Regions from separate parts of the Rubrivivax gelatinosus IL144 genome, predicted to be linked through region 2. Evidence: riboswitches for the same ligand, from Rfam matches in the RefSeq annotation. Region 2 holds a riboswitch; the other holds the start of a gene.

Region 1 (15,157 bases), 250 kb from region 2:
CGCCACCGGCCGCGCCTGCCGCTGCGGCGCCGACGGCGTGGCGCGTTACCGCAGCCGGCTGTCGGGGCCGCTGCTCGACCGCATCGACCTGCAGATCGAGGTGCCGGCGGTGCGCCCGGCCGAGCTGATGGGCGCTCCCAGCGGCGAGAGCTCGGCGGCGGTGGCGGCGCGGGTGGCGGCCGCACGCTCGCGCCAGCTCGACCGCCAGGGCGAGCCCAACGGCCGCCTCGGCGCGGCCGACACCGACCGCTGCTGCGTCGCCGAGGCCGCCGCGCGGCGCCTGCTGCAGACCGCGGCCGAGAAGCTGGGCTGGTCGGGCCGGCGCCTGCACCGCACGCTGCGCGTCGCGCGCACGATCGCCGACCTGGACGGCGCCGCGACGATCGGCGTCACCACGATGGCCGAGGCGCTGCAGCTGCAGCGCGGGCTCGACGCCGCGGACTGAAGCCTCAGCGGCGCTGCGTCGCCAGCCGGCGCTCGGCGTCTTCCCGGCTGATGCCCTCGCGCGCGGCGAAGTCGGCGACCTGGTCGTCGCCGACCGGGCCGACGTTGAAGTAGCAGGCTTCCGGGTGCGCGAGATAGAAGCCGCTGACGCTGGCTGCCGGCGTCATCGCCAGGTTCTCGGTCAGGCCCATGCCGATCTCCGTGGCCTTCAAGAGCTCGAACATCGCGCGCTTGGGGCCGTGGTCGGGGCAGGCCGGGTAACCCGGCGCCGGGCGGATGCCTCGGTAGCGTTCGCCGATCAGCTCGTCGACGGCCAGCGCCTCGTCGGCGGCGTAGCCCCAGAGTTCGGTGCGCACGCGCTGGTGCAGGCGCTCGGCGAAGGCTTCGGCCAGGCGGTCGGCCAGGGCCTTGACCATGATGGACGAGTAGTCGTCGTGGGCTTCGGCGAAACGCTGCGCGCGTTCGTCACAGCCCAGGCCGGCGGTGACGGCGAACATCCCGATCCAGTCGGGTTTGACCCCGCGCGGCGCGACGAAGTCGGCGAGGCTGCGGTTGGGCCGCGGCACGCCGTCGATCACCGGGCGCTCGCCCTGCTGGCGCAGCGGCGTCCAGCGCATCGCGACCTGGCTGCGGCTGTCGTCGGTGTAGACCTCGATCGTGTCCTCGTCCACCGTGTTGGCCGGCAGCAGCGCGACGACGCCGTTGGCCTGCAGCCAGCGGCCTTCGACCAGGCGCTCCAGCATGCGCTGGCCGTCGGCGAAGACGCGGCGTGCGGCCTCGCCGACGATCTCGTCGTCGAGGATCGCCGGGTAGGGGCCGGCGAGGTCCCAGGTCTGGAAGAACGGGCCCCAGTCGATGAAGCGCGCGAGCTCCGCCAGGTCGTAGTGGCGGAACAGGCGCCGGCCGGGCGCACGCGGCGCCGGCGGCTCGTAGGCCGCCCAGTCGGGGCGGGCGCGGTTGGCGCGCGCGGCGGCCAGCGTCACCAGCGGCGTCGCCTTCTTGCTGGCATGCAGCCGGCGCACGTGCTCGTAGTCGGCGCGCAGCTCGGCGAGGTAGGCCGCCTGGCGCTCCTCGGACAGCAGGTCCGAGCAGACGCCGACGCTGCGCGAGGCGTCGGGCACGTAGATCACCGGGCCGTCGTAGTGCGGCGCGATCTTCACCGCGGTGTGCACGCGGCTGCAGGTGGCGCCGCCGATCAAGAGCGGCGTGCCGCGCTCGCGGAACCATGCGTCGCGCTGCATCTCGGCGGCGACGTGCTGCATCTCCTCCAGGCTGGGCGTGATGAGGCCCGACAGGCCGACGATGTCGGCGCCTTCGACACGCGCCTTCTCGAGGATGTCCTGGCACGGGACCATCACGCCCATGTTGACGACCTCGAAGTTGTTGCACTGCAGGACGACGGTGACGATGTTCTTGCCGATGTCGTGCACGTCGCCCTTGACGGTGGCGATGATCACCTTGCCCTTGGGTTTGACGTCGCCGCCGGCGTCCTGCAGCGCCAGCTTCTCGGCCTCGATGTAAGGCAGCAGCTGGGCCACCGCCTGCTTCATCACGCGCGCGCTCTTGACCACCTGCGGCAGGAACATCTTGCCCTGGCCGAAGAGGTCGCCGACGGTGTTCATGCCGGCCATCAGCGGGCCTTCGATGACGTGCAGCGGGCGCCCGCCCTTGGCGCGCACCGTCTGCCAGGCCTCTTCGGTGTCGGCGGCGATGAACTCGGTGATGCCGTGCACCAGCGCGTGCGCCAGGCGTTCCTCCACCGTGCCGGCGCGCCAGGCCAGGCGCGCCGAGTCGTCGCGCGCCGCGCCCTTGGCGCGTTCGGCGATCTCGATCAGGCGCTCGGCGGCGTCGGCGCGGCGGTTCAGCACCACGTCCTCGACACGCTCGCGCAGCTCGGCGTCCAGGTCGTCGTAGACGCCGACCATGCCGGCGTTGACGATGCCCATGTCCAGGCCGGCCTTGATCGCGTGATAGAGGAAGACGGTGTGGATCGCCTCGCGCACCGGGTCGTTGCCGCGGAAGCTGAACGAGACGTTGCTGATGCCTCCCGAGACCTTGGCGCCGGGCAGGTTCTGCTTGATCCAGCGCGTCGCCTCGATGAAGTCGACGGCGTAGTTGGCGTGCTCCTCGATGCCGGTGGCGATCGCGAAGACGTTGGGGTCGAAGACGATGTCCTCGGGCGGGAAACCGACCTCGTCGACGAGGATGCGGTAGGCGCGCGCGCAGATCTCGGTCTTGCGCCGGTAGGTGTCGGCCTGGCCCTGCTCGTCGAAGGCCATGACGACGGCCGCGGCGCCGTAGCGGCGCACCAGCTTCGCCTGGCGCTTGAACTCGGCCTCGCCCTCCTTCAGCGAGATCGAGTTGACGATGCCCTTGCCCTGCAGGCACTTGAGCCCGGTCTCGATGACGCTCCACTTGGAGCTGTCGACCATCACCGGCACGCGCGCGATCTCGGGCTCGGTGGCCAGCAGCTTCAGGAAACGGTCCATCGCCGCGGCCGAGTCGAGCATCGCCTCGTCCATGTTGACGTCGATGACCTGGGCGCCGTTCTCGACCTGCTGGCGCGCGACCGACAGCGCGTCCTCGAAGCGGCCCTCGAGGATCATGCGGGCGAAGGCGCGCGAGCCGGTGACGTTGGTGCGCTCGCCGATGTTGACGAACAGCGTTCCGTCGCCGATCGAGACGGGTTCGAGGCCCGACAGGCGCATCGCGGGCAGGGCAGCGGTCATCGTGTCACTCCAGGGGGAATGGGACGAGCGCCGTTGCTGCGGCCGCGACCGGTGCCGCGGCTCGCCCCGAGCCTGGTGGCCGACGCCATCGCAACGCTCCTCGGGGCAGGGTCCGCGATTTTATCGGCTGTGCGCGGTCAGATGCGCCAGCGGGCCGGCGGTGCTGATGCCGGGGCCGGCACGGCGCGCGCCCGGCGGCGGCGACTCCAGCGGCGCCTCGTCGAAGCCGACGATCTCCTCGCGCGGCAGTTCGGCCACGCGCTCGGCGCCGCGGCGCATCGCCACGCCGACGGCCAGGATGTCGATGACCAGCAGGTGCAGGATGCGGCTGATCATCGGCACGTGCGTCGACGGGTCCTCGAGGTGGTCGACGATGATCGCGACGTCGGCCTTCTTGGCCAGCGGCGACTGGCTGGCGGTGATCGCCAGCACCGGCGTGCCGCGCTCGTGGGCCTTGTCGGCGACCGCGAGCAGGTCCTCGACCTGGCCGCTGCTGCTGATGATGACGGCGACGTCGGTCGGCCGCATCACGTTGGCCGTCAGCACCTGCAGCCGGTGTTCGGTGACCGCCATCGACGGCACGCCGAAACGCAGGAACTTCAGCTGCGCGTCGTCGGCGACGACGCCGTAGTGGCCGACGGCGAAGAACTCCACCCGATCGGCCGCGGTCAGCAGGTCGATCGCGCGGTCGATCGCGTCGCGGTTGAGCTGGTCGCGCACCTGCAGGATCGCCGAGGCGGTGTTGCCCAGCACCTTGACGCCCAGCTCGAGCATCGTGTCCTCGCCTGTGACCTGGGTGTGCGAGACCGGGATCGTGCCGGTCAGGCTGGAGGCCAGGCGCAGCTTGAAGTCGGACAGGCCCTCGCAGCCCAGCGAGCGGCAGAAGCGGATGACCGTCGGCTGGCTGACCGCGGCGGCACGCGCGATCTCGGCGATCGGGTCCGACAGCGTCGGCCGCGGGTGGGCGAGCACGTGGTCGGCGACGCGGCGCTCGGCCGGCGAGAGCTTGTTGCGCACGCGTCGGATCAGGCCGAGCACGGCGGTGTCCTGCTGCGCGTCCATGCGCCGCAGCTGCTCGGCGAGGATCGCCGAGGCGCCGGCGAAGGTCGCGTTATCGGCGTTGACGACGAAGGTCGGAATCGTGCGCACGTAGTCGCTGAAGCGGCCCTTGTCCTCGAAGCGGGCGCGAAACGGCGAGCGGTCGAAGTACTCGCCCAGGCGCGGCACGATGGCGCCGCCGATGTAGATGCCGCCGAAGGCGCCCAGCGTCACCGCCAGGTTGCCGGCGGCGGTGCCGAGGATCGAGCAGAAGGCCTCGACGGCCTGCAGGCACAGCGCGTCGCCGCCGTCGATCGCGCGGCGCGTGATCTCGGTGGCCGGCAGCGGCTCGCCGCCGCGGCCCTCGGAGACCGCGCGGTAGATCAGCTCCAGGCCGGGGCCCGAGAGCAGGCGCTCGAACGAGACGTGCTCGTGCTGGCGTGCGGCGTAGCGCAGGATCGCGATCTCGCGCTCGTCGCGCGGCGCGAAGCTGGCGTGGCCGCCTTCGGTGCCGAGCGCGACGTAACCGTCGCCGGTCGGGATCAGCCCCGAGACGCCCAGGCCGGTGCCGGCGCCGATGACGCCGATGACGCTGCGCTCGCGCGCCTCGCCGGGGCCGACCTGGCGGCGCTGGGCGTTGGACAGCCGCGGCAGCGCCATCGCCAGCGCGGTGAAGTCGTTGATGACGACCAGGGTCTGCAGCCCCAGGCGTTCGCGCATCTGCTCGATCGAGAACTGCCAGTGGTAGTTCGTCATGCGCACCAGGTCGCCTTCGACCGGGTTGGCGATGGCGACGGCGGCGTGTTCGATCGTGTCGGCCAGCGAGGGCGGCAGCGAACCGAGGTAGGCACGCACCGCGGAATGGAAGTCCGGGTGCGCGGCGCAGGGGATGGACGCGACGTGGCCGAAGGCACCGGGCGCGGCCTCGACCGCGAAGCGGGCGTAGTTGCCGCCGATGTCGGCGAGCAGGCGGGGATGTTCGAAAGGCGTCATGGACGGGTTCCGAGCTTCGGGCGCCTGACGGTGCGCGCCGAGTGACGATGTAGCCGGACTACTGATCCCGTCAGATCCGTATCCTGGAAGGGCTGCACCACGATGCGGCATGCCGGGCAGTGCTTCAAGGTGACCGAAGCAGTACCCATGCCCGGCATGTCCGGATCAGGGGGAAGCCCTCAGTTGCCCAGGTGCAACATTGGCTTGTCGCGTACTTGTAGTTTTGCTACCTTTTCGATGCTTTGCAAGGGTTTGCCGTGCATCGCAAAGGCGCCGATCCCGGCGCCCGGTTCGAGTCGAGGAGGGCTCCCGTGAACCATCACCCGATCGTCGCCAAGAGCGCCGGCCGGTCCTCCTCGTGCACGGCGGGGGAGGGATTGTCGTGAACCTCGGTGGCAGTGCCGTGCCGCGGCCCTGGCTGGTGGCCGACATCGGCGGTACGAACGCGCGTTTTGCGCTCGTCGACGGCGCCGGTGCGCCGCCGCGCGACATCCACCGCGTGCGCTGCGCCGACTACGCCGGCCCGGTCGAGGCCGCGCGGGCCTACTTGGCCGAGCGCCAGGCCGCCGCCGGCACCGGCTGGCAGGCGCCCGACTGGGCGGCGTTCGCCGTCGCCACCCCGGTCGGGCAGGACCGCATCGAGCTGACGAACAGCGCCTGGTCGTTCTCGCGCGCCGAGAGCGAGGCGGCGCTGGGTCTGGACGGCCTGCTGATGCTCAACGACTTCGAGGCCCTGGCGCTGTCGCTGCCGGGGCTGGCACCGCAGCAGCTGCGTGCCCACGGCGCGCTGCCGGCGGCGCGCGGCACGCTGGCCGTGCTCGGCCCGGGCACCGGGCTGGGCGTCGGCGGCCTGCTCGAGACGGCCCACGGCTGGCGCGCGATCGCCGGCGAAGGCGGCCACGCGACGCTCGCGGCAGGCGACGATTTCGAGGCCGAAGTCCTGCGCGTCGTGCGCGGCGAGTTCGAGCACGTGTCGGCCGAACGCCTGCTGTCGGGCATCGGTCTGCCGACGCTGTACCGCGCCATCGCCCGCGTGCGCGGCGAGGCCGCGGCCGAACTGACGGCCGAGGAGATCGGCACGCGCGGCGCCGACGGCTCGGACGCGCTGTGCGCCGCGACGCTGGACAGCTTCTGCGCGATGCTCGGCGGCTTCGCCGGCAACGTCGCGCTGACCTTCGGCGCGCGCGGTGGCGTGTTCATCGGCGGCGGCATCGTGCCGCGTTTCGCCGACTTCTTCTTCGCCTCGCGTTTCCGTGAACGTTTCGAGGCCAAGGGGCGCTTTCGTGCCTACCTCGAAGCGGTACCGACGGCGCTGATCGTCGAGCCGTACGCCGCGCTGTACGGCGCCGCCGCCGCCATCGAGGCACGGCGCCGTCGCGCCACTTCACAAGGCCACGCCGCATGAGCACGCGCCGTGGCCAGCCGAGCGCCCGTCGGGCCGGGGGACCGCGAGACCCCGCGCATGACGGCACTGCCGCGACCGCCGGACGACGGTCGCGATTCGGGCCGGGGCTTGCACGACGGGCGCCCGCCGAATTTCCCCGTCCCATTCACCACTAGACCACGAACGAGGAGTTAACGATGTCTCGCCTTCACACCCGACTTCTTCCACTGGCGGCGGCCGCTGCGGCCGCGCTGTTCAGCACCGGCGCGAGCGCGCTGGAGTTCCATGGCTACATCCGCAGCGGCTCCGGCGTCACCAGCGGTGGCGGCGACCAGACCTGCTTCTCGCTCCCGGGCGCCTACACCAAGTACCGTCTCGGCAACGAGTGCGAAACCTACGGTGAAGCCCAGCTCGACCAGAACCTCTACGACGGCAAGGACGGCGTCAAGTTCGACTACCACCTGATGTTCGCGTACAGCAAGGCGTACTCGACGCAGCAGGACTACGAGAGCCTGAAGAACGACGGCGCCGACTGGGCGCTGCGCCAGAACTGGATCGGCGTGAAGGGCCTGCCGATGCTCAATGGCGCCAGCGTCTGGGCGGGCAAGCGCTACTACAAGCGCGAAGACGTCCACATGTCGGACTTCTACTACCACGACACCTCGGGCTACGGCGCGGGTATCGAGGACGTGCAGGCCGGCCCGGGCAAGTTCTCGTACGCGCTGATGCGCAACACCGACACCGACCGTGGCATGACCCGCCACGACTTCCGCTACGAAGGCATCAGCCTGGGCGGGGCCGGCACGCTGGACTTCGCGATCGAGCTGAACCGTGCCGACTCGACCAATGGCGCGACCGCGGAGAACGGCTCGTTCCTGCAGGTCGAGCACATGATCCCGATGTTCGGCGGCTTCAACAAGCTGGCCGTGCAGTACGGCAAGGGCTCGGCGAGCAACCTGGTGCTCGGCTATCCGTCCTACACCGCCGACAACGACAACAAGACCTGGCGCATCCTGGACTGGGGCGTGGTCGAGTTCTCGCCGTCGTTCAGCGGCATGTACGAGATCATGCACCAGGACACGAAGGACAACTATTCGTGGACCTCGATCGGCGTGCGCCCGGTCTGGCACCTCACCGACTACTTCAAGCTGCAGGCTGAACTCGGCTACGACCGCGTGAAGCCCGACAACCTGAAGACGATGAACCTGACGAAGTTCACGATCGCCCCGACGCTGGTCGCCGGCCGTGGCTTCTGGGCGCGTCCGGAACTGCGCCTGTACGTCACGCACGCGAAGTGGAACGACGCCGCGCGTGACCAGTGGGGTGGTGTGGCTGGTGGCAGCACGGGCCGCTTCGGCTCGGACACCAACGGCACGACCTACGGCTTCCAGATCGAAGCCTGGTGGTGATCGGCTGACGGGGTGCCGGGCGACCGGCACCCTGTTCGCGACTCGTCCCTTTACGACAAAGGCGCTCCTCGGAGCGCCTTTTTTTGCGTCGTGCCCGGCTGGAGGCCGGGCGGCGTTCAACTCACTTGCGTGCCTTCAGCGCCTCTTCGAGCGTGAAGTACGCGGTGCAGTCGCCGGCGTTGATGAACACCTGGCGACCCTGCGGCAGCATCCAGGTCGAGTCCTTGGTGCAGTCCTTGTTGTCGCCCTTGTGGATGATGTAGTTGATCTTGCCGTTGCGGAACTCGTTGGCCTTGACCTGCCAGTACATGCCGAAGCCGTCCTGGCCGGTGGGCTTCATCGGGTTGCCCCAGCTGATGCCCATGATCGGCATGTCGGCCTTGTCGCGCGGGCCGACGACCTTGCCGTCCTGCACCTTCTCGAACGATTCCCAGAAGTGCACGCCCCAGCCGGCGTAGCTGCCGTCCGGACGGTAGTAGTGCAGCGAGATCGTGTCGGCGGGCACCTCGGCGACCTTGACCGCGTCCTGCGCGGCGGCCGGGCCGGCCGAGAGCAGGGCCGCGGTACCGAGCGCGGCGATCCAGGCGAGTCGTTTCATCTTTGCTCCTTCGGTGGGGTTCGAACGGGCCGCCCACCCGCGGCCTCCTTGGTTCACTTCAGCGCTTCGAGCAGCACGACGCCGCGCGGGTCGGCGTCCAGCGTCACCTTGCCGCCGGCCACCGTCGCGCTGCCGCCGCCGTAGGCGTCGTGCACGCGCGTGCCGTCGGCGAAGACGTCGGCGACGCTGATCGTCACCGTGCCGCGGGCGCCGACGGCCGCGACGATGCGGTCTTCCGGCAGCACGCGGGCGAAGGTGTAGGGCTGGGCGGCGATCTGCCAGTGCTTGCCGCGTGCGACGGCCACGTGGCGGGCGCGGAACTGGCCCAGCTTGCGCCAGTGCGCCAGCGCCGCGCTGTCCAGGCTGGCCCAGTTCATGTCCGAGCGCGTCGACTGCTGCGGGTCGCCGTAGGCCGCCGGGCCGTCGGGGCGCGCGCTCTCGTCGCCGTAATAGATCTGCACGCCGCCGGGCGCCAGCATCAGCGCCGTCGCGCCGTCGAGGATCGCCTTGCGGTCGAAGAGCTTGGTGTCGTGCGATGAGATGTACGACAGCACGTTGTGCGTCGCCGGCGCGGCCAGCGTGCGCGCGTACTCGGCGTAGACCTTGTCGAGCTCGGCTCCCTTGGCCTCGGCGCGGCGCTGGAAGTCGAAGTTGATCATGTTGTCGAAGCCGATGTCGTAGTGGCGCGTGCGCTCGATGCCCTGACCCCAGTTCTCGCCGGTCATCCAGAACGGCGCGTCGTCGATCGCGGCCTTCGGGTTGGCGGCCTTCCACTCGGCCAGCGCCTTCGTCGACGCGTCCTTCAGCGCCGTCCACGACGGGTACTCGACGTGCTTGACGGTGTCGGCGCGGAAGCCGTCGATGCCGTAGTCGCGCACCCAGCGCGACAGCCAGGCGACGAGATAGCCGCGCACCGTCGTGTTCGGCAGTTCCACCGCCTCGGTGTCGGCCTTCTTCTTCAGGAACGGCGGCAGGCCGACCGGCTTGTCGGACTCGGTCTTGAAGTCGGGCAGGAAGGCGAGCTGCTTGGTCAGGTCGTCGCTGCCGCCTTCGGTGTAGCCGCGCAGGCCGGAGCGGATCCAGTCCGGCCCCCACCACTGCAGCCAGGCGGGGTCGTTGTAGTCGATCCACGAGTGGTAGTCGCGCAGCGTCGCCGCCTCGTAGCCCTTCCAGAGCATGCCGCGCTTCTTGTCGGTCTCGGGCTCGGTGACGTACTCCGACAGGCTCTGGATGTCGCCGTAGCCCGGGTGGTTCATCACGACGTCGAACAGGATGCGGATGCCCTGGGCGTGCGCGGTGGCCACCAGCTCGCGCAGCTCGGCCGGCGTGCCCATGTTGGCGTCGAGCTTGGTGTAGTCGAGCGCGAAGTAGCCGTGGTAGCCGTAGTGCTTGAACTCCTTGCTGCCGCCGACCACCCAGCCGTGGATCTGCTCGTAGGGCGCGGTGATCCAGATCGCGTTGACGCCGAGCTCGCGGAACCAGCCTTCGCGCAGCTTGGCCGTCAGCCCGGCGAGGTCGCCGCCGTGGAAGCTGCCGATGTCGTCCTGCGGCTTGGCCTCGCGCTTGCGGCCGTAGCTGCCGTCGTTGGCCGGGTTGCCGTTGGCGAAGCGGTCGGTGACGACGAAGTAGACGATCGGGTTGTCGGCGAAGCGCCCCGGGCGCGCGACGGGCTCGTCGGCGGCCGCGGCCGAGCCGAGGGCGAGGGCGGCCGCGAGCGCGGCGACGGTACGGCGGAACATCATGCGTGTCGCTCCGGAGGGCAGCCGGAGCTGCGGGTGCGGCGCCCATGTGGCGCCATCAAGCGGCCGCCGCGGAGCCGGCTCTGCCGGGCCGCTGGCGGCGCCCCCCTGGGGGGGAGCGCCGAAGGCGCTACGGGGGGGGTCATCCTTTGACGCCACCGGCGGTGAGGCCGGAGACGATCCATTTCTGGGCGAACAGGAAGACGAGCGTGATCGGCAGGCCCGACAGCACCGCCGCGGCGGCGAAGTCGCCCCAGAGGTAGCGCTGCTCGTAGAGGAAGTACTTGGAGCCGACGGCCAGCGTCAGGTTGTGTTCCTGGCGCAGCAGGATCGACGCCACCGGGTACTCGATGACCGCGCCGATGAAGGCCAGCACGAAGACCACCATCAGGATCGGCACCGCCATCGGCAGCAGCACGTAGCGAAAGGCCTGCCAGTGCGTCGCGCCGTCGACCTTGGCGCATTCCTCGATCTCGACGGGGATCGTGTCGAAGTAGCCGCGGATGGTCCAGACGTGCATCGCGCAGCCGCCCAGGTAGGCGACGATCAGCCCGGCGTGGGTCTCGATGCCCAGCCAGGGCACGTAGCTGCCGATGGCCTCGAAGATCGCGTAGATGGCCACCAGCGCCAGCACCGCCGGGAACATCTGCAAGAGCAGCATCGAGTTCAGGATCTGCGTCTTGAAGCGGAACTTCAGCCGCGCGAAGGCGTAGGCGGCGGTCGTCGAGATCGCGACGATCAGGAAGGCCGAGATGCCGGCGATCTTCACCGAGTTCCACAGCCAGCGCAGCACCGGGAAGGGCGGCTGCACCAGGCTGCCGTCGGCGGCCTCGTAGGGGATGCCGAGAGCCAGCTTCCAGTGCTCGAAGCTGATCGTCTCGGGGATCAGCGAGCCGGTGGCGAAGTTGCCCGGGCGCAGCGAGATCGAGACGATGGCCAGCAGCGGGAACACCGTCACGCAGATCAGCGCGATCAGGAACAGGTGCGCGCCGAGCAGGCGCCAGCGTTGCGACTTGCCGGTGACGATGGCCATGGCTTACTTCCGCTCGTCGTTGACCTTGGCCAGCTTCAGGTTGGCCATCGACAGCATCGCCACGAGGAAGAAGATGATCGTCGAGATCGCCGCGGCGAGCCCGAAGTTCTGCCCCGAGTCCTGGAACGCGATGCGGTAGGTGTAGGACACCAGGATGTCGGTCGTGCCGGCCGGCACCTTGGTGTTCAGGAAGTCGGGCCGCCCGTTGGTGAGCAGCGCGATCAGCACGAAGTTGTTGAAGTTGAACGCGAAGGACGCGATCAGCAGCGGCGTCAGCGGCTTGACGATCAGCGGCGCCGTGATCTTCCAGAAGTTGGTCAGCGGCTTGGCGCCGGCGATCGCCGAGGCCTCGTACAGGTCGGCCGGGATCGCCTTGATGAGCCCGGTGCAGAGCACCATGATGTACGGGTAGCCCAGCCAGGTGTTGACCAGCAGGATCATCACCTTGGCGAGGAAGGGATCGGCGAACCACGCCGGCTTGATGCCGAACAGCGTGTTCAGGATCAGGTTGATCTCGCCGAAGTTCTGGTTGAACAGCCCCTTGAAGACCAGGATCGAGATGAAGCCCGGCACCGCGTAGGGCAGGAACAGCAGCGTGCGGTAGACGGTGCGAAAACGCAGCGCCTCCCAGTTCAGCACCACCGCCAGCGTCGTGCCGACGGCCAGCGTGAACAGCACCGTCAGCGCGGCGAAGACGACGGTCCAGACGAAGATGCGGATGAAGGGCCCGCGGAACTCCGGGTCCTCGACCATGCGCAGGTAGTTGCCCAGGCCGATGCCGACCTTGAAGCCCGGCTGCAGGCGTTCGCCGGCCCCGTCCTCGTAAAAGCCGGTGTCGCGGTTGGCGCGGAAGACGACGCCGGTGGCGGTCTGCTTGAGCACACCCTCGGCTTCGCGCGTGAAGGTGGGCACCAGCGGCGCGAACTCGCGCACGCCGGCATAGGACAGCGCGGCGCCGTCGGGCAGCACGAGCTTCAGCGCCGCGAGCGCCTGGCGGTTCTTCAGCACCGCGCCCAGCGGCAGCGGTTCGCCGGGCTTGAAACCCGAGGCGGCCAGCGGCTCGAGCTTGATCTCCTGGGCGCCGCCCAGCGCCAGCGGCGGCGTGACGAGGCTGCGCTCGGCGCGCGTCTCGGGCTGCTCGTCGTCGTCGGCCTGGCCGGGCGCCAGCACGAGGCGCAAACGCTGGCCGTCGGGATGCAGCGCGAAGCCCCAGCCGTGGCCCTCGCCGGGCGTCGTCTGCTCCAGCAGGTAGGCGGTGGCGCGCTCGTAGCTGAGCAGGTTGGACGAGGAGTAGTTCGTGAACCCGATCTGCACCGTGTAGAGCAGCGGGAAGGCGACGAACACCAGCATCCCGGCCAGGCCCGGGAACAGGTAGCGGTAGGCGAAGGCGACGTTGGACAGGTAGACGAAGAAGCCCAGCCCGAACAGCCCCAGCGCCGCCAGCGCCCACAGCGGCTGGCCGCTGGCGTAGATGCGGAAGACCAGCCACAGGCAGGCCAGTGCCGTGACCGTCGTGAACGGCCACTTCAGCAGTCGGCCCCAGTCGGTTCGTCCCATCGTCGTCCCGTGGCGCCTGCCCTGCGGGCGCCGTCGCTCGAACCGGGGCGGCGCCTGGCCGCCCCGTGCGTGATGCCGGAAGGGGCGCATCGCGCCGCCTTCCGTTGGCCGGTGTCGCCGGCTTACTTGCCGAGCATGCGCGCGGCGGCCGCGTCGAGCGCTTCCTTCGGGGCCTGGCGGCCGTTGCTGATGTTCTCCAGCGCCGAGGCCATCGACGACCAGAAGCGGCCCATCTCGGGGATGTTGGGCATCGGCTCGCCGCGGCGCGCGTTCTCCATCGTCGCCTTGATGTTGGCGTCGTTGGAGAGCTCCTTGAAGAAGGCCTTGTTGGCCGGGGTGCCCAGCGGCACGTCGGCGTTGATCGTCTTCAGCGAGTCGACCTTCAGCAGCGTGTTCTCGATGAACTCCTTGGCCACGTCCTTGCTCTTGCTGGGCGCGGAGATCATGCAGCCGAGCACGCCGACGAACGGACGCGAGGGCTTGCCGGCGACGTCGGGGATCGGCGCGACGCCGAAGTCGATCTTGCTCTTGCGCAGGTTGTCCCAGGCCCAGGGGCCGGTGATCATCATCGCCACGTCGCCCTTGTTGAACGCGGCTTCCATCTCGGCGTAGCCCGAACCCTTGGGCATGTTGCCGTTCTTGATCATCGAGGCCAGCAGCTCGGCGCCCTTGACGGCGCCGGCGGAGTTGACGCCGACCTTGGCCGGGTCGTACTCGCCCTTGGCGTCACGGCCGAAGACGCTGCCGCCGCCGGCGGCCAGGATCGGCCAGGTGAAGTAGGTGTTGTTGTAGTCCCAGAGGATGGCGTGCTTGCCCTTGGCCGACAGCTGCTTGTCGAGCTTGAGCACGTCGTCGAAGCTCTTGGGCGGCGTCTTCACCAGCGCCTTGTTGTAGATGAGGCCGATGGCTTCGACCGAGATCGGGTAGCCCCAGGTCTTGCCCTGGTAGCCGAAGGCCTTCCAGGCGGTGTCCTCGATGTCGTCACGCACCTTCTTGGCCGGGTTGATCGGCACGATCAGGCCCGACTTGGCCCACTCGCCCATGCGGTCGTGCGGCCAGCAGAAGATGTCCGGGCCCTTGCCGGCGGCGGCGGCCTGCTGGAACTTGCCCGGGGCGTCTTCCGGGTGCTCGACGGTGACCGGCACGCCGGTGGCCTTGGTGAAGGCGTCACCGACCTTCTGCAGCCCGTTGTAGCCCTTGTCGCCGTTGATCCAGACCAGCAGCTTGCCGGCTTCCTGTGCGCTGGCGGCGCCGGCGAAGGCAAAGGACGCGACGATGGCTGCTGCGGCGGCGATCGGCTTGATGGTTGTCGTCATGGTGGCTCCTCAGTCGTTTGTCTTGACGGTGTGGGAACGAAAGCGTCGCGGTGCGGGCCGTCTCAGGCGGCCTCGCGCTGCGGCAGGCGGTACAGGCGCCGGAAGGCCTGGCCCTCGGCGTCGAACAGGTGGCAGTGCGACGGCGGGATGCCCAGCTTCAGCCGGTCGCCGGCGATCGCGGTCGAGCCGCTGCCGAGCTCGCAGGTCATCGCGTCGTCGACGCCGGCGCAGCTGACGTAGCCGTGCGTCTGGCTGCCCAGCGACTCCACGAAGGTCAGCTCGACCTCGATCGTGTTGTGTTCCGCGCCGACGACGAAGTGCTCCGGGCGCACGCCCAGCGTCACCTTGTCGCCGGGCTTGGCGGCCGCGGCGTCGACCTCGGCGCGCAGCACGGCGCCGGAGGGCAGGCGCACGCTGGCGCCGCTGGCGTCGGCCGAGACGATCTCGCCGGTGATGAAGTTCATCTTCGGCGAGCCGATGAAGCCGGCGACGAAGAGGTTCACCGGGTATTCGTAGAGCTCCAGCGGCGCGCCGACCTGCTCGACCTTGCCGGTGGACAGCACGACGATGCGGTTGGCCAGCGTCATCGCCTCGACCTGGTCGTGCGTGACGTAGACCATCGTCGTCTTCAGGCTCTCGTGCAGCTTGGCGAACTCGTAGCGCATGCGCACGCGCAGCGCGGCGTCCAGGTTGGACAGCGGCTCGTCGAAGAGGAAGACCTCGGGCTTGCGCACGATCGCGCGGCCGATCGCCACGCGCTGGCGCTGGCCGCCGGACAGCGCCTTGGGCTTGCGGTCCAGCAGGTGCTCGATGTTGAGGATCTTGGCCGCGCCGTGCACCGCGCGGTCGATCTCGTCCTTCGGCATCTTGGCCAGCTTCAGGCCGAAGGCCATGTTGTCGAACAGCGTCATGTGCGG
Region 2 (15,157 bases):
CGAGAAGGACATCACCGCGCACGTCGACTTCACGGCCGTCGCGCTGGCCGGCCAGGACGCCGGGCTGGACGTCGTCGGTTACACCTCGCAGGCGCGGTTCCTCGCCAACTGCGGCTTGCTCGACCTGCTCGAGGGCGCCGACCTGAAGACCATCGCCAACGCCCAGAAGCTGATCACCGAGCACGAGATGGGCGAACTGTTCAAGGTGATCGGGTTCGCGCGAGGATTGCCGGGGTTCGTGCCGCTGGGTTTCACGGCCGGCGACCGCACCCACACGCTGTAGCCGCGATGCGCTGGCTGCTGGTCTTCATCGTCGCCTGCCTGATCTTCAACGGCCTGCAGCACTGGTTCTCCAAGCTCGGGCTGGGCCGGCTGCCGGGCGACCTGCGCTTTCGTGTCGGCGGGCGCGACTGGTTCGTGCCGATCACCAGCTCGCTGGTGCTGAGCCTGATCGCCGGGCTGATCTCGCTGGTCGTCTGAGCCGCTACAGCACGGCGCCGACGGCGTCGGCGCGCGCCATCTGGATCGCGGCGGCGATCTGCGGTCCCTTGGCGCCGCGGGCGGCGGCCGCGGCGGCCACCGCGGCGGTGTCGATGCCGCGCGCGGCCTCCAGCAGCGCCGCGAGGCGTTCGCGCGGCGGGTAGGGCCGGTCCTCGTGGCCGGTGCGGCCGCGTGCGTCGCACTCGCAGGCCAGCAGCGCCTCGGCAAAACGTTCGGGGCGGCGGAAGGCGTCGCAGCGTTCGAGCAGGCGCACGACGGCGGCGGCGCCGAACTCGTTGCTGCGGTGGATGTTGCCGTGCTCGCGCGCGACCAGGTCAGCCAGTTCGCGGCAGGGGTTGGGCACGCGCCAGCGTTCGGCCACGGCCTGCGCCAGCACCGCGCTGCGGCCTTCGTGGCCCAGGTGGCGCGGCAGAACCTCGGCCGGCGTCGTGCCCTTGCCCAGGTCGTGCATCAGGCAGGCCCAGCGCACGGTGAGCGGCGTCTGCAGCCGCGCTGCCATGTCCAGCACCAGCATCGCGTGCACGCCGCAATCGACCTCGGGGTGGTGCTCGGGCGGCTGCGGCACGCCCCAGAGCCGGTCGAGTTCGGGCAGCAGCCGCGCCAGCGCGCCGCATCGGCGCAGGATCTCGAACATGCGGCTCGGCCGCGCTTCCATCAGCCCGCGCGACAGCTCCTGCCAGACACGTTCGGGCACCAGCGCGTCGACCTCGCCGTCGGCGACCAGGCGTTCGAGCAGCGCCTCGGTCTCGGGCGCGACGCTGAAGTCGGTGAAACGCGCTGCCAGCCGCGCCAGGCGCAGCAGGCGCACCGGGTCCTCGACGAAGGCGTCGGAGACGTGGCGGAAGACACGCGCCTGCAGGTCGCGCTGGCCGCCGTGCGGGTCGACCAGCGTGCCGTCTTCGGCGCGCGCGATGGCGTTGATCGTCAGGTCGCGGCGCAGCAGATCCTCTTCCAGCGTCACCGACGGGTCGGCGTGGATCGTGAAGCCGCGGTAACCCGGCGCCGACTTGCGCTCGGTGCGCGCCAGCGCGACCTCTTCGCCGGTTTCGGGGTGCAGGAAGACCGGGAAGTCGCGGCCGACGGGGCGAAAGCCCGCGGCGACCAGTTCTTCGGGCGTGCTGCCGACCACGACCCAGTCGCGGTCGCTCGCCGGCAGGCCCAGCAGCGCGTCGCGCACCGCGCCGCCGACGACGTAGAAACGGCCGTTCATCGCGCGCTGCGGTACGGTTCCTCGTCGGCGATGTAGTCGGCCTCGGCCAGCGCGTCGGCGATCCAGGCCGCGACGCCGGGCGCCGCGAGCACCCGCCGCACGTAGGCGCGCGTCGCGTCGGACACCGGCAGCGCGTAGCTCACGATGCGTGTGCAGACCGGCGCGTAGAAGGCGTCGGCGGCGCCGAACTCGCCGAACAGGAAGGGGCCGCCGCTGGCGTCCAGCGCCTCGGCCCACATCGATTCCAGCCGCGCGACGTTGCGGCGCAGTGCCGGCTGCTCGGCCCAGAGCTTCTGGCCGACGTCGGGCAGCGCGGCCTCGATGTTCATCGCGCAGTGCTGGCGCAGAGCGCCGAAGCCGCCGTGCATCTCGGCGCACAGGCTGCGCGCGCGGGCGCGCTGCTTCGCGTCGGCCGGCCAGACGCCGGCCTGCGGGAAACGTTCGGCCAGGTACTCGGCGATCGCCAGCGTGTCCCAGACCGCGAAGCCTTCGTCCAGCAGCACCGGCACCAGCCCGGCCGGGCTGACCGCGGCGACCTGGCGGCGGAAGTCGGAGCCTTCGGCGAAGTCGAAACGCAGCTTGCGTTCCTGGAACTCGATGCCGAGCTGGCGCATCAGCACCCAGGGCCGCATCGACCACGACGAGTAGTTCTTGTTGCCGATCACCAGTTGCAGGGCCATCGCGGGTTCCTTTCGATCGCGGCGCTCAGCCGCGGCGGGCGTGTCCGCGCCAGCGGTCGTAGCGCGCGCGCCCGAAGGCGCCGCCCAGGTAGCCGGGCGCCACGGCCTCCATCGCGGTCGGCTCGATGCCCAGCGCATGCAGCCCGGGCAGCTTGCCACTGGCGACGTTGGGCACACGCATCGAGTCCAGGTTGTCGCGCGACATCAGCGGCGTGCCCGGCATCGCCTCCATCAGCATCGCCTGCAGCCGGCCGACGGCATCGGGCAGCGGGATCTGCCTGCGCTCGTGGCCCGACCAGCGGCCGGCCAGGCGCACGATCTCCGACAGCGTGTAGACCTTGGGCCCGGCGAGTTCGTAGACCTGGCCGATCGTCGTGTTGTCGTCCAGGCAGCGCACGATGGCCGTCGTGACGTCCTCGATCCACACCGGCTGCATCTTCGCGTCGCCGCCGGGCAGCGGCACGAAGGGCGCCGCGGCCTGCAGCTCGGCGAAGACGTTGAGCACGCGGTCCTCGGTGCCGAAGATCAGCGAGGGCCGCACGATCGTCAGTGCCACGCCGGGCGACTGCAGTGCGGCTTCGCCTTCGGTCTTGCTGCGCAGATAGTTCGACGGCCCGCCGGCACCGACGCCCAGCGCGCTGACGTGCACGACACGGCGGCCGCCGGCCGCGGCGCAGACGTGCGCCAGGCGCCGCGGCAGCTCGACGTGCACGCGCTGGAACTGCGCGCGGCTGCCGTGCAGGACGGCGATCAGGTTGATGACGGCGTCGGCCTGGCCGACCAGGCGCGCGAGCGTGCGCTCGTCGTGCACGTCGGCTTCGACGAGCTCGACGGTGGGCAGCGAGCGCAGCGCGGTGCCGTGCGAGATGCGGCGTGTCGGCACGATGACGCGGCCACCGCCGCCGCCGTTGCGCTCGACCAGCCGCTCGACGAGCGAGCGGCCGACGAAGCCGGTACCACCGAGGACGAGAACGTTCTTCATGGTTCAGGGGAGGTCACGATCGACGGGAGGAGCACTCGCATCGGCCGGGCCGATCGGCGCGCCCAGCCGGGCTTTCAGCGAAGGCGGGGTGCTGCCCAGCACGGCCGCATAGTAGACGGCGTTGGACAGCACCTTCTTCACGTAGTCGCGCGTCTCGCCGATCGGGATCGCCTCGATCCAGGCGGCGGGCTCGACGGTCGGCGCGTCGCGCCAGCGGCGCGGGCGGTTGGGTCCGGCGTTGTAGCCGGCGGTGGCCATCGGCTGCGAGCCGGCGAAGTTGTCGAGCACCATCTTCAGGTAGCTGGTGCCCAGCAGCAGGTTGGTCTCGGGGTCGTGCAGCATCGCCGGCTTGTAGTCCAGGCCGATGCGGCGCGCGACGATGCGCGCCGTGCCCGGCATCACCTGCATCAGCCCGCTGGCGCCGGCGCCCGACTGGGCGACGGTGATGAAGCGCGACTCCTGGCGGATCAGGCCGTAGACGTAGGCCGGGTCCAGGCCGACGCGGCGCGCGGTCTGCGTCAGCTCGGCGCGGTGCGGCGTCGGGAAACGCTGGGCGACGTCGATCTCGGTCTTGCTGCGATCGCTGGTGAAGATGCAGCGGTCCCAGACCTCGCGTTCGCAGGCCATCTGCGCGGCGGCCAGCAGGTCGCGTTCGGCCAGGCCGCGCAGCGAGAAGTTCCATTCGCGCTGGCCTTCGCTGCGCAGGCCCAGCGCGATCAGCTGCAGCGCGCGTGCGAAACCGGGGTTGCTGCGCGCGGCCTCGCGTTCGGCCGGCTGCAGCGTGCGCGGCGGCGCCGGCAGCACGAAGGGCAGGCCCAGGTCCTCGGCGGCGAGCTGGCCGTAGAAGTGCATCTGGCCGGCGATGGACTGCAGCATCGCGCGCGAAGCGGCACGTTCGGCGTCGCCGGCGGCCCCGGCCGCGGCGCCGGCGGCCATCGCCCGCGCGCGCCAGTAGACCCAGGCCGGGTCGGCACGTTCGGCCGGGCTCATCGTGTCGATCGCACGCGCCACCAGCGTCCAGCGGTCGGGTTGCTCGCCGGCGCGCAGCGCAGCGCGCACGCCCCAGGCCAGGGTGTCGTCGCTCCAGCCGGTGGCGGCGCTGCCGGCCAGCGTCCAGGCGCGACGGTAGTAGTCCAGCGCCTGCGGCTGCTGCAGCACCGCGGCCCACTTGCCGGCGAAGGCCCAGGCGAAGGCGGCGTCGCGCCGGCCCAGGCGCTGCTCCCAGCCGCCGGCGGCGAGCTGCGCGGCGGCGCCGGCCGGGTCGTTGGAGGCGAGCTTGAGCATCGCCATCTGCGCCACCGAGGGCGGCGTGTCGGGCTTGGCCAGCGTGCGCGCCGGGTTGGCGACCGCGTCGTCGACGGCGCGCGCGATCTCGGGCCCCAGCAGCTGCACCGCGGCGCGCAGCGAACGCTGGCCGCGCGCCGAGTTCTGGCGTTCGAGCTCGAAGGACAGCCTGGCCTGCTGCCAGACGTCGTCGACGTTGAAGCGGCCGGCGGCGAACATCGATTGCGCCAGCAGCGCGCAGCCGTCGTCGGCGTCGCGCTGGGCGTACCAGGCTTCCAGCGCCGCCTGACGCACGTCGCGCCCGGCCTGATGCTCGACGAGGCGGCTGTAGCAGGTCACCTCGCGATCGTCGTTCATGCGAAAACGCGGCACGTCGCGGGCGAAGCTGGCCCAGTCGCGGCGCTTGCCCAGTTCCAGCAGCCAGTCGTTGCGCAGCCGGTCCTCGACGTACTGGCCGCTCCAGCGGCGGTAGAAGGCCTCGACCTCGGCGACGTCGGCGTCGCGCAGCCGGCCCGACAGCTCCCAGTAGTCGACCCAGGGCGCCAGCGGATGCGACGCGAAGAGCGCTGCGGTGCGCAGCGCCGACAGCTTGGCGCGGTCGCCCTTCTGCGCGGCGGCGCGGGCGTCGAGCACGAGGTCGTCGCCGGTCTGCGCCTGGGCGGCGGGCAGGGCGAGCGCGAAAGCCAGCGTGGCTGCCGCGAGCGGGCGCAGCGGTGCCCGGCGGGTGATGCGTTGCAGGGCGTTCATAAGGGGGAATCTAGCGGATCACGAGTATCCGTCCGTGTCAGGCGCGATCAGGACGAGGCGGCATGGGCGTCCAGGCCGGCGCGTGTGGCCTGCGCCTGCTCGAGCACCCAGGCCTCGAAAGCGGCCAGTTCGGGACGTTCGCGCCGCGCCGGCCAGCGCACCAGCCAGTAGGCGAAAGGCGAGCGCAGCCGGCCCGCGGGGCCGAAGGGTTCGACCAGCTCGCCGCGCTCGAGCGACTCGCGCACCAGCGCCAGCCGGGCCAGCGCGACGCCCTGGCCAGCGGTCGCCGCCTGGATCTGCTGGTAGGTGTAGTTCAGGTAGAGCCAGCCGCGCGGCTCCAGGCCGGGCACGCCCTTGGCGCCCAGCCAGTGGCGCCAGCTCAGGTACTCGACGCTGGGCAGCTGCGAGTCCTCCTCGAGCAGCGTCATCTGCGCCAGGTCCTCGGGCTTGGTGAGCGGCCCGAGGCCGGGGCTGGCGACCGGCGTGACGACCTCGCCGAACATCAGCGTCGAGCCCGGCGGCGCGTTGTCGGGGTGGCAGTAGCGCAGCGCCAGGTCGAGCTCGGGGTCGTCGAGGTCGGCGATCGCGTCCTGGGCCGAGACGCGGATGTCGATGCCCGGCTGCTCGCGCTGGAACTGCTGCAGCCGCGGCAGCAGCCACATCGACGCGAACGAGGGCCAGGTCGTCAGGTTGACCTGGCGGCGGCCCTGGGCGCTGCGGATCTGGTGCACGGTGGCGTCGAGCCGGTCGAGCAGCGGCGCCACGGTGCGCAGCAAGGCCTCGCCGGCACCGGTGAGTTCGACGTGGCGCGTGCCGCGCAGGAACAGCGGCAGGCCGATTTCGTCCTCCAGCGAGCGGATCTGGCGGCTGACCGCCGGCTGCGTCAGATGCAGCTCGTCGGCCGCGGCACGAAAGCCCAGACGGCGCGCGACCGCCTCGAAAGCGCGCAGCGGGCCGATCGACAGCGGGCGTTGGCGTCGAAGATTCATGCGTTTAGGTTATCAATGTCGCGCGGATTTTTGATTGGACCCGGCCCCGTCCGCTGCCGAGAATACCTTCCAAGCAGTCGATCGTGGAGCCTGAGATGTCGCAAACCGCCATGAGCAATTCGCATCAGAGCGCGCCCTGGGAATGGGCCGTCGGTCCGGCCACGGCGATGCGTGTCCCGGCCGCCAACCAGCCGCGTTGGCTGGTCGTCTCCGAAGGCCGCGTCTGGCTGACGCGCAGCGGCTCCGGCCCCTACGGTGAGGACGTCTGGCTGCAGGCCGGAGAACGCCTCGAACTGCCCTGCGGCAGCGAATGGGTCATCGAAGGCTGGCCGTCGGCCCAGGTCGAACTGCTGGAAGCGCCGTGCAGGACGCCGGCGCGCACGCCGGCCCGCCCGGGCCGCTGGCACGCGCCCTGGGGCGCGGCGCACGCCGCCTGATCAGCGCCGGCGCGGCGCCCTCGGCTTGGGGGCCCGCGCGGCGAGTGCGGCCTGCAGCGCCCGCTGCGCCCAGGGCCGCATCGCCTCGGGCGCGTCCAGCGCCTCGGCCGGCGGGGTCCAGAAGCCCAGCCGCATCGGCTTGCCGGCGCGCTGGTATCGAAACGGCTCGCCGCCGGCGGCCTCGAAATCGGGCTCGGTCGCAGCGCAGGTCTTCAGATAGAGCTGCTCGTCCAGGATCAGCGCGACGAACAGTCCGTCGATGTCGAAACCGTGGCCGCCGAACATGCGGCGCACGCGCACCGCGCCCAGCGGCGCCAGCAGTTCGCGGCAGTGTTGTGCAAACGGGTCCTCGCGCATGACGGCGCCAGTCTAGGCCCCTGCGGCGGCGCCGCAAGCGTCACAATCCGATCCATGAACCTGCCGTTCCCGCTGCCGCTGCAGCCCTCCCGCGACAAGAAGACGCTGAGGCGCCAGCTTCAGGCCGAACGGCAGTCGCTCGTCGACCGCCACCAGCGTTCGGTGCACCTGCAGGAGGTGCTGCGCGTCTGGCTGATCGGCCGCACCGAGAACACGATCGGCGCCTACTGGCCGATCAAGGGCGAGTTCGACGCCTTGCCGGCGCTGTTCCGCTGGAGCGAAGCCGAACCCGACCGCCGCATCGGCCTGCCGGTGATGGACCGCGAGACCAAGCAGCTGCGGTTCCACGTCTGGTATCCCGGCTGCCCGATGGAAGAAGACGCCTACGGCATCCCCAAGCCCAAGGACACCGAGCAGTTCGAGCCCGGGCTGCTGCTCGTGCCCTGCGTCGGTTTCGGCCCCGGCGGCGTGCGCCTGGGCTACGGCGGCGGCTTCTACGACCGCACGCTGGCGACGCTGCAGCCGCGGCCGCTGACGGTGGGCGTCGGCTACGCGCACGGCTTCGTCCCCTGGCTCGAGGCCGAGGCGCACGACGTGCCGCTGGACGTCGTGCTGACCGAAGACGGCGTGCACTGGCAGCACCCGGACATCTGAAGTTACCGGCCGCTCGGCCGGCCTGCCTATCATCGCCCTCGCCGTGCCGGCGTCACGGGAGGTCACGATGGCTCATGAACATCGCAGCCCAGCGCTGCCTCTGGTGCGAAGGGCCGCGCTGCTCGCGGCGCTGACGGTGCTGGCCGCCTGCGGGGGCGGAGGCGGCGGTGGTGGCGACGACAGCGCGGCCGGCTACAGCGTCTCCGGCACGCTGTCGGTGTCGGCCAACCTCGTCGTCGACAGCGACACCAACGACCCGAACCAGACGCGCATCGCCAACGACGACTCGGCGCAGGCCCAGCCGATCGCCGCGACCAGCCAGGTGATGGGCACCGTCAACGTGCCTCGGGCGGGCGCGGACGGCGCCAGCCATGCCGCCGGCGACCCGAGCGACTTCTTCCGCGTGACGCTGGCCGCCGGCCAGACGCTGCAGCTGGACTTCACCGCCGATACCGCGGCCAACGACCTCGACCTCTACGTCTATCGCCGCGTCGGCGACGCCGACGTGCTCGTCGGCTCGTCGACCGGAAGCTCGCTGTCGGAGTGCGTGCGCGTCACCGAGCCCGGTGAATACGTCGTGCAGGTCGAGGCCTACGACGGCGCGTCGCTCTACAACCTGCGCATCGCCGCGGCCGGTGCCGGCGGCAGCTGCGCCAACGCGACGAGCTCGGTTGCGGCGCGGCGCCTGGTGCCGGGCCAGCTGATCGCCGGGCTGGCCGAAGGCAGCGGCCGCGTGCGCGCCGCCGGCGCGCTGGTGTCGGCGCAGCCGCTGTCGCTGCTCAAGGGCCGTGTCGCGCCCGGGCGGCTCGGGCTGATGGCGCTGGCCGATGACGAGAAGTCGCGCCGCCGCGGCCTGCTGGCGCTGGCCGGTGCCGACGAGGCGACGCTGCGCGCCGCCCGCCGGCCGGCGTGGATGGACCGGCTGTCGCCGGATTCGCGGCTGCAGGTCGAGACGCTGCAGTACGCCAAACGCCTGGCCGCCAGCGGCGCCTTCGACTACGTCACCGTCAACCGCCCGCTGCACGCGACGGCGCTGGTCGGCAGCTTCCCGCCCGACGACCCGCGTTACGCGCTGCAGCGCTGGCACTACGAGCAGATCGCGCTGCCGGCGGCGATGGATGCGCTGGTCGCCTTGAGCCCGCAGCCGAGCCAGCGGCCGATCGTCGCGGTGCTGGACACCGGCATCGTCGCCGACCATCCCGACCTTGCCGGCCAGATCACCGCCGGCTACGACTTCGTCCAGGACGCCGCGTCGGCCGGCGACGGCAACGGCCTCGACGCCGACCCCGACGACTTCCGCGCGGCCGACTCGCAGCCCTCGTTCCACGGCACGCACGTCGCCGGCACCGTCGCCGCGGCCACCTACAACGGCACCGGCGTCGCCGGCGTCGCGCCGATGGCCCAGGTGATGCCGATCCGCGTGCTCGGCAAGGGCGGCGAGGGCACGTTCTACGACATCCTTCAAGGCCTGCGCTACGCCGCCGGCCTGGCCAACGACTCGGCCAGCGTGCCGGCGCGGCGGGCCGACGTCGCCAACCTCAGCCTGGGCGCGAGCGGCGTGGCCTGCGACAGCGCCAGCGCGACGCTGATCGCCCAGGTGCGCGCCCAGGGCACGATGATCGTCGCCGCCGCCGGCAACGAGTCCGACCGCGACAGCGGCCGTGTCGCCGCGGTCGACTACCCGGCCAACTGCGCCGGCGTGCTGGCGGTGACGGCCACCGACGCGCAGCGCGGCGTCGCCTACTACGCCAACGGCGGCGACGAGCTCGCGCTGGCCGCCCCTGGCGGCGACATGCGCGTGGCGACCACCGGCAGCGGTCTGCCCGACGGCATCTACAGCACGCTGGCGACCTTCGATGCCGGCGGCGTGCGCACGCCGACCTACGGCCAGTACCAGGGCAGCTCGATGGCGACGCCGCACGTCGCCGCGGTGCTCGCGCTGATGCGCTGGGTGCACCCGGCGATCACGCCCGAGCAGGTGGACGCGCTGCTGCAGGCCGGCGAGCTCTCCGACGACGCCGGCGCCACCGGCCACGACAGCCAGTACGGCTGGGGCATCGTCGACGCGGCCAAGGCGGTGCGTGCGGCGATCGCGCTGAAGAACGGCGGTTGGGCGCCCGGGATCCAGGGTGTCGTCGAGGCCCAGCCTTCGGCGCTGGACTTCGGCACCACGACGAGCAGCCTGGAGTTCACGCTGCGCGTCACCGCGCCGACCGACGAGACCGTCGGCGCCGTCGGCGACGACAGCGCCGCGGTGAGCGTCGCGCCGGTCGCGGTCGACGCCGCCGGCCTGGGGCGCTACCGCGTCACGGTCGATCGCAGCGGCCTGGCGGCCGGCGTCTACACGCCGCAGATCACGGTGATGACGAGCCGGCGCACGCTGACCCTGCCGCTGAGCATCCAGAAGCTGGATGCGACGAGCACGCCGGACATCGGGCCGATCTACGTGCTGGTCTACGACGCCACGGGCGACAAGGTGCTGAAGCAGGCGATGCTGCGGGCCTCGGGCGGTGTCTACCGCTACCGCATCGACGGGCTGGACGCCGCCTCGGTGACCGTGCTGGCCGGCAGCGACTACGACAACGACGGCGTCGTCTGCTCCAGCGGCGAGGCCTGCGGTGCGTACCCGGTGCTCGGCGTCTCGCTGACGCCGGTGCCGCTCGGCGCCGACCGCAGCGGGCTGGACTTCCTGCTGTCGGCCGTGGGCTCCGGAAACGCGGAGGCCGCCTCGCGGGCGGCCTCCAGGAAACGCTAGGACGTAAAGGACAGGGAACACGCGGCCCGGCCGTGCCGGGCCGCTTCGAGCATCAGAAGCGCTTGCCGACGCCGATGCTGTAGAGCATCGGGTCGACCTTGAAGGTGCCGACCTTGGTGCCGCTGGAGGACACGTCGGTGCGGATCTGGACCTTCTTCACGTCGACGTTGAACAGCCAGCCGCCGCCCATCGGGACGTCGAAGCCGGCGTTCAGCGCCATGCCCCAGCTGTTCTTGTCGATCGAGGGATGCAGCGCGGTTTCGACCGCCGGGTCGAAGTCGACGTTCGAGAAGCGCGTGTAGTTCACGCCGGCGCCGAGGTAGGGACGGAAGCCCTGCACGTTCGTGAAGTGGTACTGCAGCGTCAGCGTCGGCGGCAGGTGCTTCAGCGAACCGATCTTGGCGCCGCCGGCCTTCAGGTCGTGCTTCTGCGGGTAGGTCAGGATCAGCTCGGTGGCCAGGTTCGGCGTCCAGAAGTAGGTGATGTCGACTTCCGGGAAGGTCTTGTTGTTGACGCTCAGGTCGAGGCCGGTGCTGTCCTTGTTGGCGGAGTCGAGGTACAGCGCGCGGGCACGGACGATCCACGAGCCGGTGTCGTCAGCCTGGGCCTGGGCCATCGGGGCGGCCAGACCGGCCATCATGGCGACGAGCGCGAGCGCGGTGCGCTTGAACATGGAGAGACTCCTCTTCTCTTGATGTGAACTAGGCCACATGGCCGAGATCAATTTGGCGCGCATCAATTTCACTCATATTTGCGTTAACGCAAATTCGAGACCGCTAACGCCCCAGGCTGTCCCGGGTTGTTGCTCTTGACCGACGTCAGTCCGCTTGAGCCAAGCCCAGTTTGCGGCAGATCTCCAGCGACAAGGCCGACTGGTTCAGCGTGTAGAAGTGGAGCGCCGGGGCGCCGCCGGCGATCAGCCGTTCACACAGCCGCGTGACGACCTCGACGCCGAAGGCGCGCACCGACGCGGCGTCGTCCATGAAGCCTTCCATCTTCAGCGCCACCCAGCGCGGGATCTCGATGCCATCGCGTGCGGCGAACTGGGCGATGCGCGCGTAGTTGTGGATCGGCATGATCCCCGGGACGATGGGCACGCGCACGCCGAGCTTGTGCACTTCGTCGACGAAGTGGAAATAGGCGTCGGGGTTGAAGAAGAACTGCGTGATCGCCGAGTTGGCGCCGGCGCGCACCTTGTGCGCGAAGTGCTCGAGGTCGCGGCGCGCGTAACGCTGCTGCGGGTGGTATTCGGGGTAGGCCGCGACTTCGATGAACCAGTCGTCGCCTTGGGTGCGGCGGATGAACTCGACGAGTTCGCTGGCGTAGCGGAACTCGCCGGCGGTGGCGGTGCCGCTGGGCAGGTCGCCGCGCAGCGCGACGATGCGGCGGATGCCCTGCTGGCGGTAGGTGGCCAGGATCTCGGCGATGTTGGCCTCGGTGCTGCCGACGCAGGACAGGTGCGGCGCGGCCTCGTGGCCCATCGCGGCGATGGCCTTGACGGTTTCCAGCGTGCGCTCGCGCGTCGTGCCGCCGGCGCCGTAGGTGACGCTGAAGAACTCGGGTTTCACCGCCGCCAGATCCTGGACGACGGTGCGCAGCTTGTCCGCGCCGACGGGCGTGTTCGGCGGGAAGAACTCGAAGCTGACGGGCGTGGTGCTCATGGGCGAACTCGCAGGCGGTCAGGAGAAAAGCGGGCCGTGGCGGAACAGCGGCCCGTCAAGCAACCGCCGCGGCCCGGCTCAGCCGGGCCGCTGGCGGTGCCGGGGCTCAGTACCGGTAGGTGTCCGGCTTGTACGGGCCCTGCTTGGGCACGCCGATGTAGGCCGCCTGCTCCTCGGTCAGCTCGGTCAGCTCGGCGTTGAGCGTCTTCAGCTGCAGGCGCGCGACCTTCTCGTCCAGGTGCTTGGGCAGCACGTAGACCTTGCCGGCCTCGTAGTAGTCGCTGTGCGTGAACAGCTCGATCTGGGCGATCGTCTGGTTCGCGAACGAGCTCGACATCACGTAGCTCGGGTGGCCGGTGGCGCAGCCCAGGTTCACCAGGCGGCCCTTGGCCAGCAGGATGATGCGCTTGCCGTCCGGGAAGATGACGTGGTCGACCTGCGGCTTGATCTCTTCCCACTGGCACTTGGCTTCGAGCGACGCGACGTCGATTTCGTTGTCGAAGTGGCCGATGTTGCAGACGATCGCGTTGTGCTTCATCTTCGCCATGTGGTCGAAGGTGATGACGCTCTTGTTGCCGGTGGCGGTGACGAAGATGTCGGCCTTGTCGGCGGCCCAGTCCATCGTCACGACTCGGTAGCCTTCCATCGCCGCCTGCAGCGCGTTGATCGGGTCGATCTCGGTCACCCAGACCTGCGCCGACAGCGCGCGCAGCGCCTGCGCGCTGCCCTTGCCGACGTCACCGTAGCCGGCGACGACGGCGATCTTGCCGGCGACCATCACGTCGGTGGCGCGCTTGATCCCGTCGACCAGCGACTCGCGGCAGCCGTAGAGGTTGTCGAACTTGCTCTTCGTGACCGAGTCGTTGACGTTGATCGCTCGGAACAGCAGCGTGCCCTTGGCGGACATCTCGTTCAAGCGGTGCACGCCGGTCGTCGTCTCTTCGGTGACGCCGATGATCTCGGCGCTCTTGCGGCTGTACCAGGTCGGGTCGACGGCGAGCTTGGCCTTGATCGCGGCGAACAGGCAGGTCTCTTCCTCGCTCGTCGGCTTGTCCAGCAGCGACAGGTCCTTCTCGGCGCGTTTGCCCAGGTGCATCAGCAGCGTCGCGTCGCCGCCGTCGTCGAGGATCATGTTCGGGCCTTCGCCCTCGCTGCCGGCCGGGCCGAACTCGAAGATGCGGTGGGTGTAGTCCCAGTAGTCGGTCAGGTTCTCGCCCTTGTAGGCGAAGACCGGCGTGCCGCGCTCGACCAGCGCCGCGGCGGCGTGGTCCTGGGTCGAGAAGATGTTGCACGAGGCCCAGCGCACTTCGGCGCCCAGCGCCTGCAGCGTCTCGACGAGCACCGCGGTCTGGATGGTCATGTGCAGGCTGCCGGCGATGCGTGCGCCCTTGAGCGGCTGGCTCTGGGCGTACTCGCTGCGGATGGCCATCAGCGCGGGCATCTCGCATTCGGCGATGTTGAGTTCCTTGCGGCCCCAGGCGGCGAGTGCCAGGTCGGCGATCGCGTAGTCGGGGTGGTGCTGTGCTTTCAGGACGGCAGTCATCACGAGGCTCCAGTTCGGTTGGAACCCGCGCGGCCGGCGTCAGGGAGGAAAAGCGCATCGCCCACCACCCACGACGACAGTCGTGCGGGTGAGCGCGGTTGCAAGGGGGTGTGGTTTTCCGAGCCTGGCCTCAAGCGGGTGAGGTTGCAACGCTCCTCGGAAAAGGTGGGCGATTGTAGCCACGGGCCGGCCGCGCGCGATACCGCGCCGGCCCGCGCCAAGGCTCAGGACTCGCTGGCGCGCGTGAACTCTTCCGCGCTGAAGCTGGCGATCGCCGCGCGCCCGACGAGCAGCGTGTCGACCGTGCCCAGCGTGCCCAGGTCCTTGTTGGAATACGGCAGCCGGTGCAGCAGGTAGCGCATCGCGTTCAGACGCGCGCGCTTCTTGCAATCCGACTTGATGACGATCCACGGCGCGTCCGAGGTGTCGGTGTGCAGGAACATCGACTCCTTGGCGCGCGTGTAGTCGTCCCACTTGTCCAGCGAGGCGACGTCGATCGGCGACAGCTTCCACTGCTTGAGCGGGTGGGCGCGGCGCTCCTTGAAGCGGCGGCGCTGCTCGTCGCGGCTGACCGAGAACCAGAACTTGAACAGGTGCACGCCGCTGCGCACGAGATGGCGCTCGAACTCGGGCGCCTGGCGCATGAACTCGTCGTACTCGCCGTCCGAGCAGAAGCCCATCACGCGCTCGACGCCGGCGCGGTTGTACCAGCTGCGGTCGAAGAGCACGATCTCGCCGCGCGTCGGCAGGTGCTGGATGTAGCGCTGGAAGTACCACTGGCCGCGTTCGACGTCGCTGGGTTTCTCCAGCGCCACGACGCGCGCGCCGCGCGGGTTCAGGTGCTCCATGAAACGTTTGATCGTGCCGCCCTTGCCGGCGGCGTCGCGGCCCTCGAACAAGATGACGACACGCTGGCCGGTCTCCTTGACCCAGGCCTGCAGCTTCAGCAGCTCGACCTGCAGCCGGTACTTCTGGCGCTCGTAGCTGCGCCGCGACATCAGGTTCTTGTACGGGTAGCCGCCGTCGCGCCAGCCGGGGCGCAGCTCGAGGTCGGGGTCCACGCCTTCGGTGACGGCGGTCTCGCGCGTGAACAGCAGCCGGCGCAGGGCCTTGGCTTCGTCGGGCGACGAGCCGGCGATCAGCGCCTGCAGCTGGCGCAGCCATTCGCCGTCGGGGCCGGCGTCGCCGTTGGCGTGCGCGCTCAGCACGTCCTTCAGCGCCATCGCGGTGACGGTCTGGTGGCGCTCGGCGGCGCGCTGCACGACGCTGGTCTCGATGGCCGGCGCCGACAGCGTCGGCGCGGTGTCGCCGCTGGCGACGGCGCGCGGGCGCCGGGGGCGTCGCGCAGGCTTGGAGG

The links. Region 2 has a riboswitch for S-adenosylhomocysteine ahead of ahcY (adenosylhomocysteinase). Riboswitches for the same ligand answer to the same signal wherever they lie in the genome.
Region 1: it holds a riboswitch for S-adenosylhomocysteine, as region 2 does, so the genes downstream of both, metH (methionine synthase) here and ahcY (adenosylhomocysteinase) in region 2, are expected to answer to the same signal.

Annotation. Positions count from the first base shown of each region.
Region 1 is NC_017075.1:263,700-278,856, forward strand. Features, by position in the region: gene RGE_RS01235 (YifB family Mg chelatase-like AAA ATPase) at 1-445, shown strand, start outside; gene metH (methionine synthase) at 450-3,173, opposite strand; S-adenosyl-L-homocysteine riboswitch at 3,192-3,281, opposite strand; gene RGE_RS01245 (glucokinase) at 3,294-5,204, opposite strand; gene glk (glucokinase) at 5,587-6,609, shown strand; gene RGE_RS01255 (maltoporin) at 6,786-7,997, shown strand; gene RGE_RS01260 (pullulanase-associated domain-containing protein) at 8,119-8,595, opposite strand; gene RGE_RS01265 (alpha-amylase family glycosyl hydrolase) at 8,649-10,337, opposite strand; gene malG (maltose ABC transporter permease MalG) at 10,477-11,367, opposite strand; gene malF (maltose ABC transporter permease MalF) at 11,371-12,924, opposite strand; gene malE (maltose/maltodextrin ABC transporter substrate-binding protein MalE) at 13,047-14,240, opposite strand; gene RGE_RS01285 (ABC transporter ATP-binding protein) at 14,303-15,157, opposite strand, start outside.
Region 2 is NC_017075.1:514,506-529,662, forward strand. Features, by position in the region: gene RGE_RS02400 (class I SAM-dependent methyltransferase) at 1-283, shown strand, start outside; gene RGE_RS02405 (DUF2905 domain-containing protein) at 289-480, shown strand; gene RGE_RS02410 (multifunctional CCA addition/repair protein) at 485-1,711, opposite strand; gene RGE_RS02415 (glutathione S-transferase family protein) at 1,708-2,391, opposite strand; gene RGE_RS02420 (complex I NDUFA9 subunit family protein) at 2,417-3,373, opposite strand; gene RGE_RS02425 (lytic transglycosylase domain-containing protein) at 3,377-5,404, opposite strand; gene RGE_RS02430 (LysR substrate-binding domain-containing protein) at 5,452-6,393, opposite strand; gene RGE_RS02435 (DUF2917 domain-containing protein) at 6,504-6,830, shown strand; gene RGE_RS02440 (TfoX/Sxy family protein) at 6,831-7,187, opposite strand; gene RGE_RS02445 (5-formyltetrahydrofolate cyclo-ligase) at 7,242-7,841, shown strand; gene RGE_RS02450 (S8 family serine peptidase) at 7,909-10,596, shown strand; gene RGE_RS02455 (OmpW/AlkL family protein) at 10,649-11,269, opposite strand; gene metF (methylenetetrahydrofolate reductase [NAD(P)H]) at 11,415-12,257, opposite strand; gene ahcY (adenosylhomocysteinase) at 12,364-13,800, opposite strand; S-adenosyl-L-homocysteine riboswitch at 13,884-13,964, opposite strand; gene ppk2 (polyphosphate kinase 2) at 14,025-15,157, opposite strand, start outside.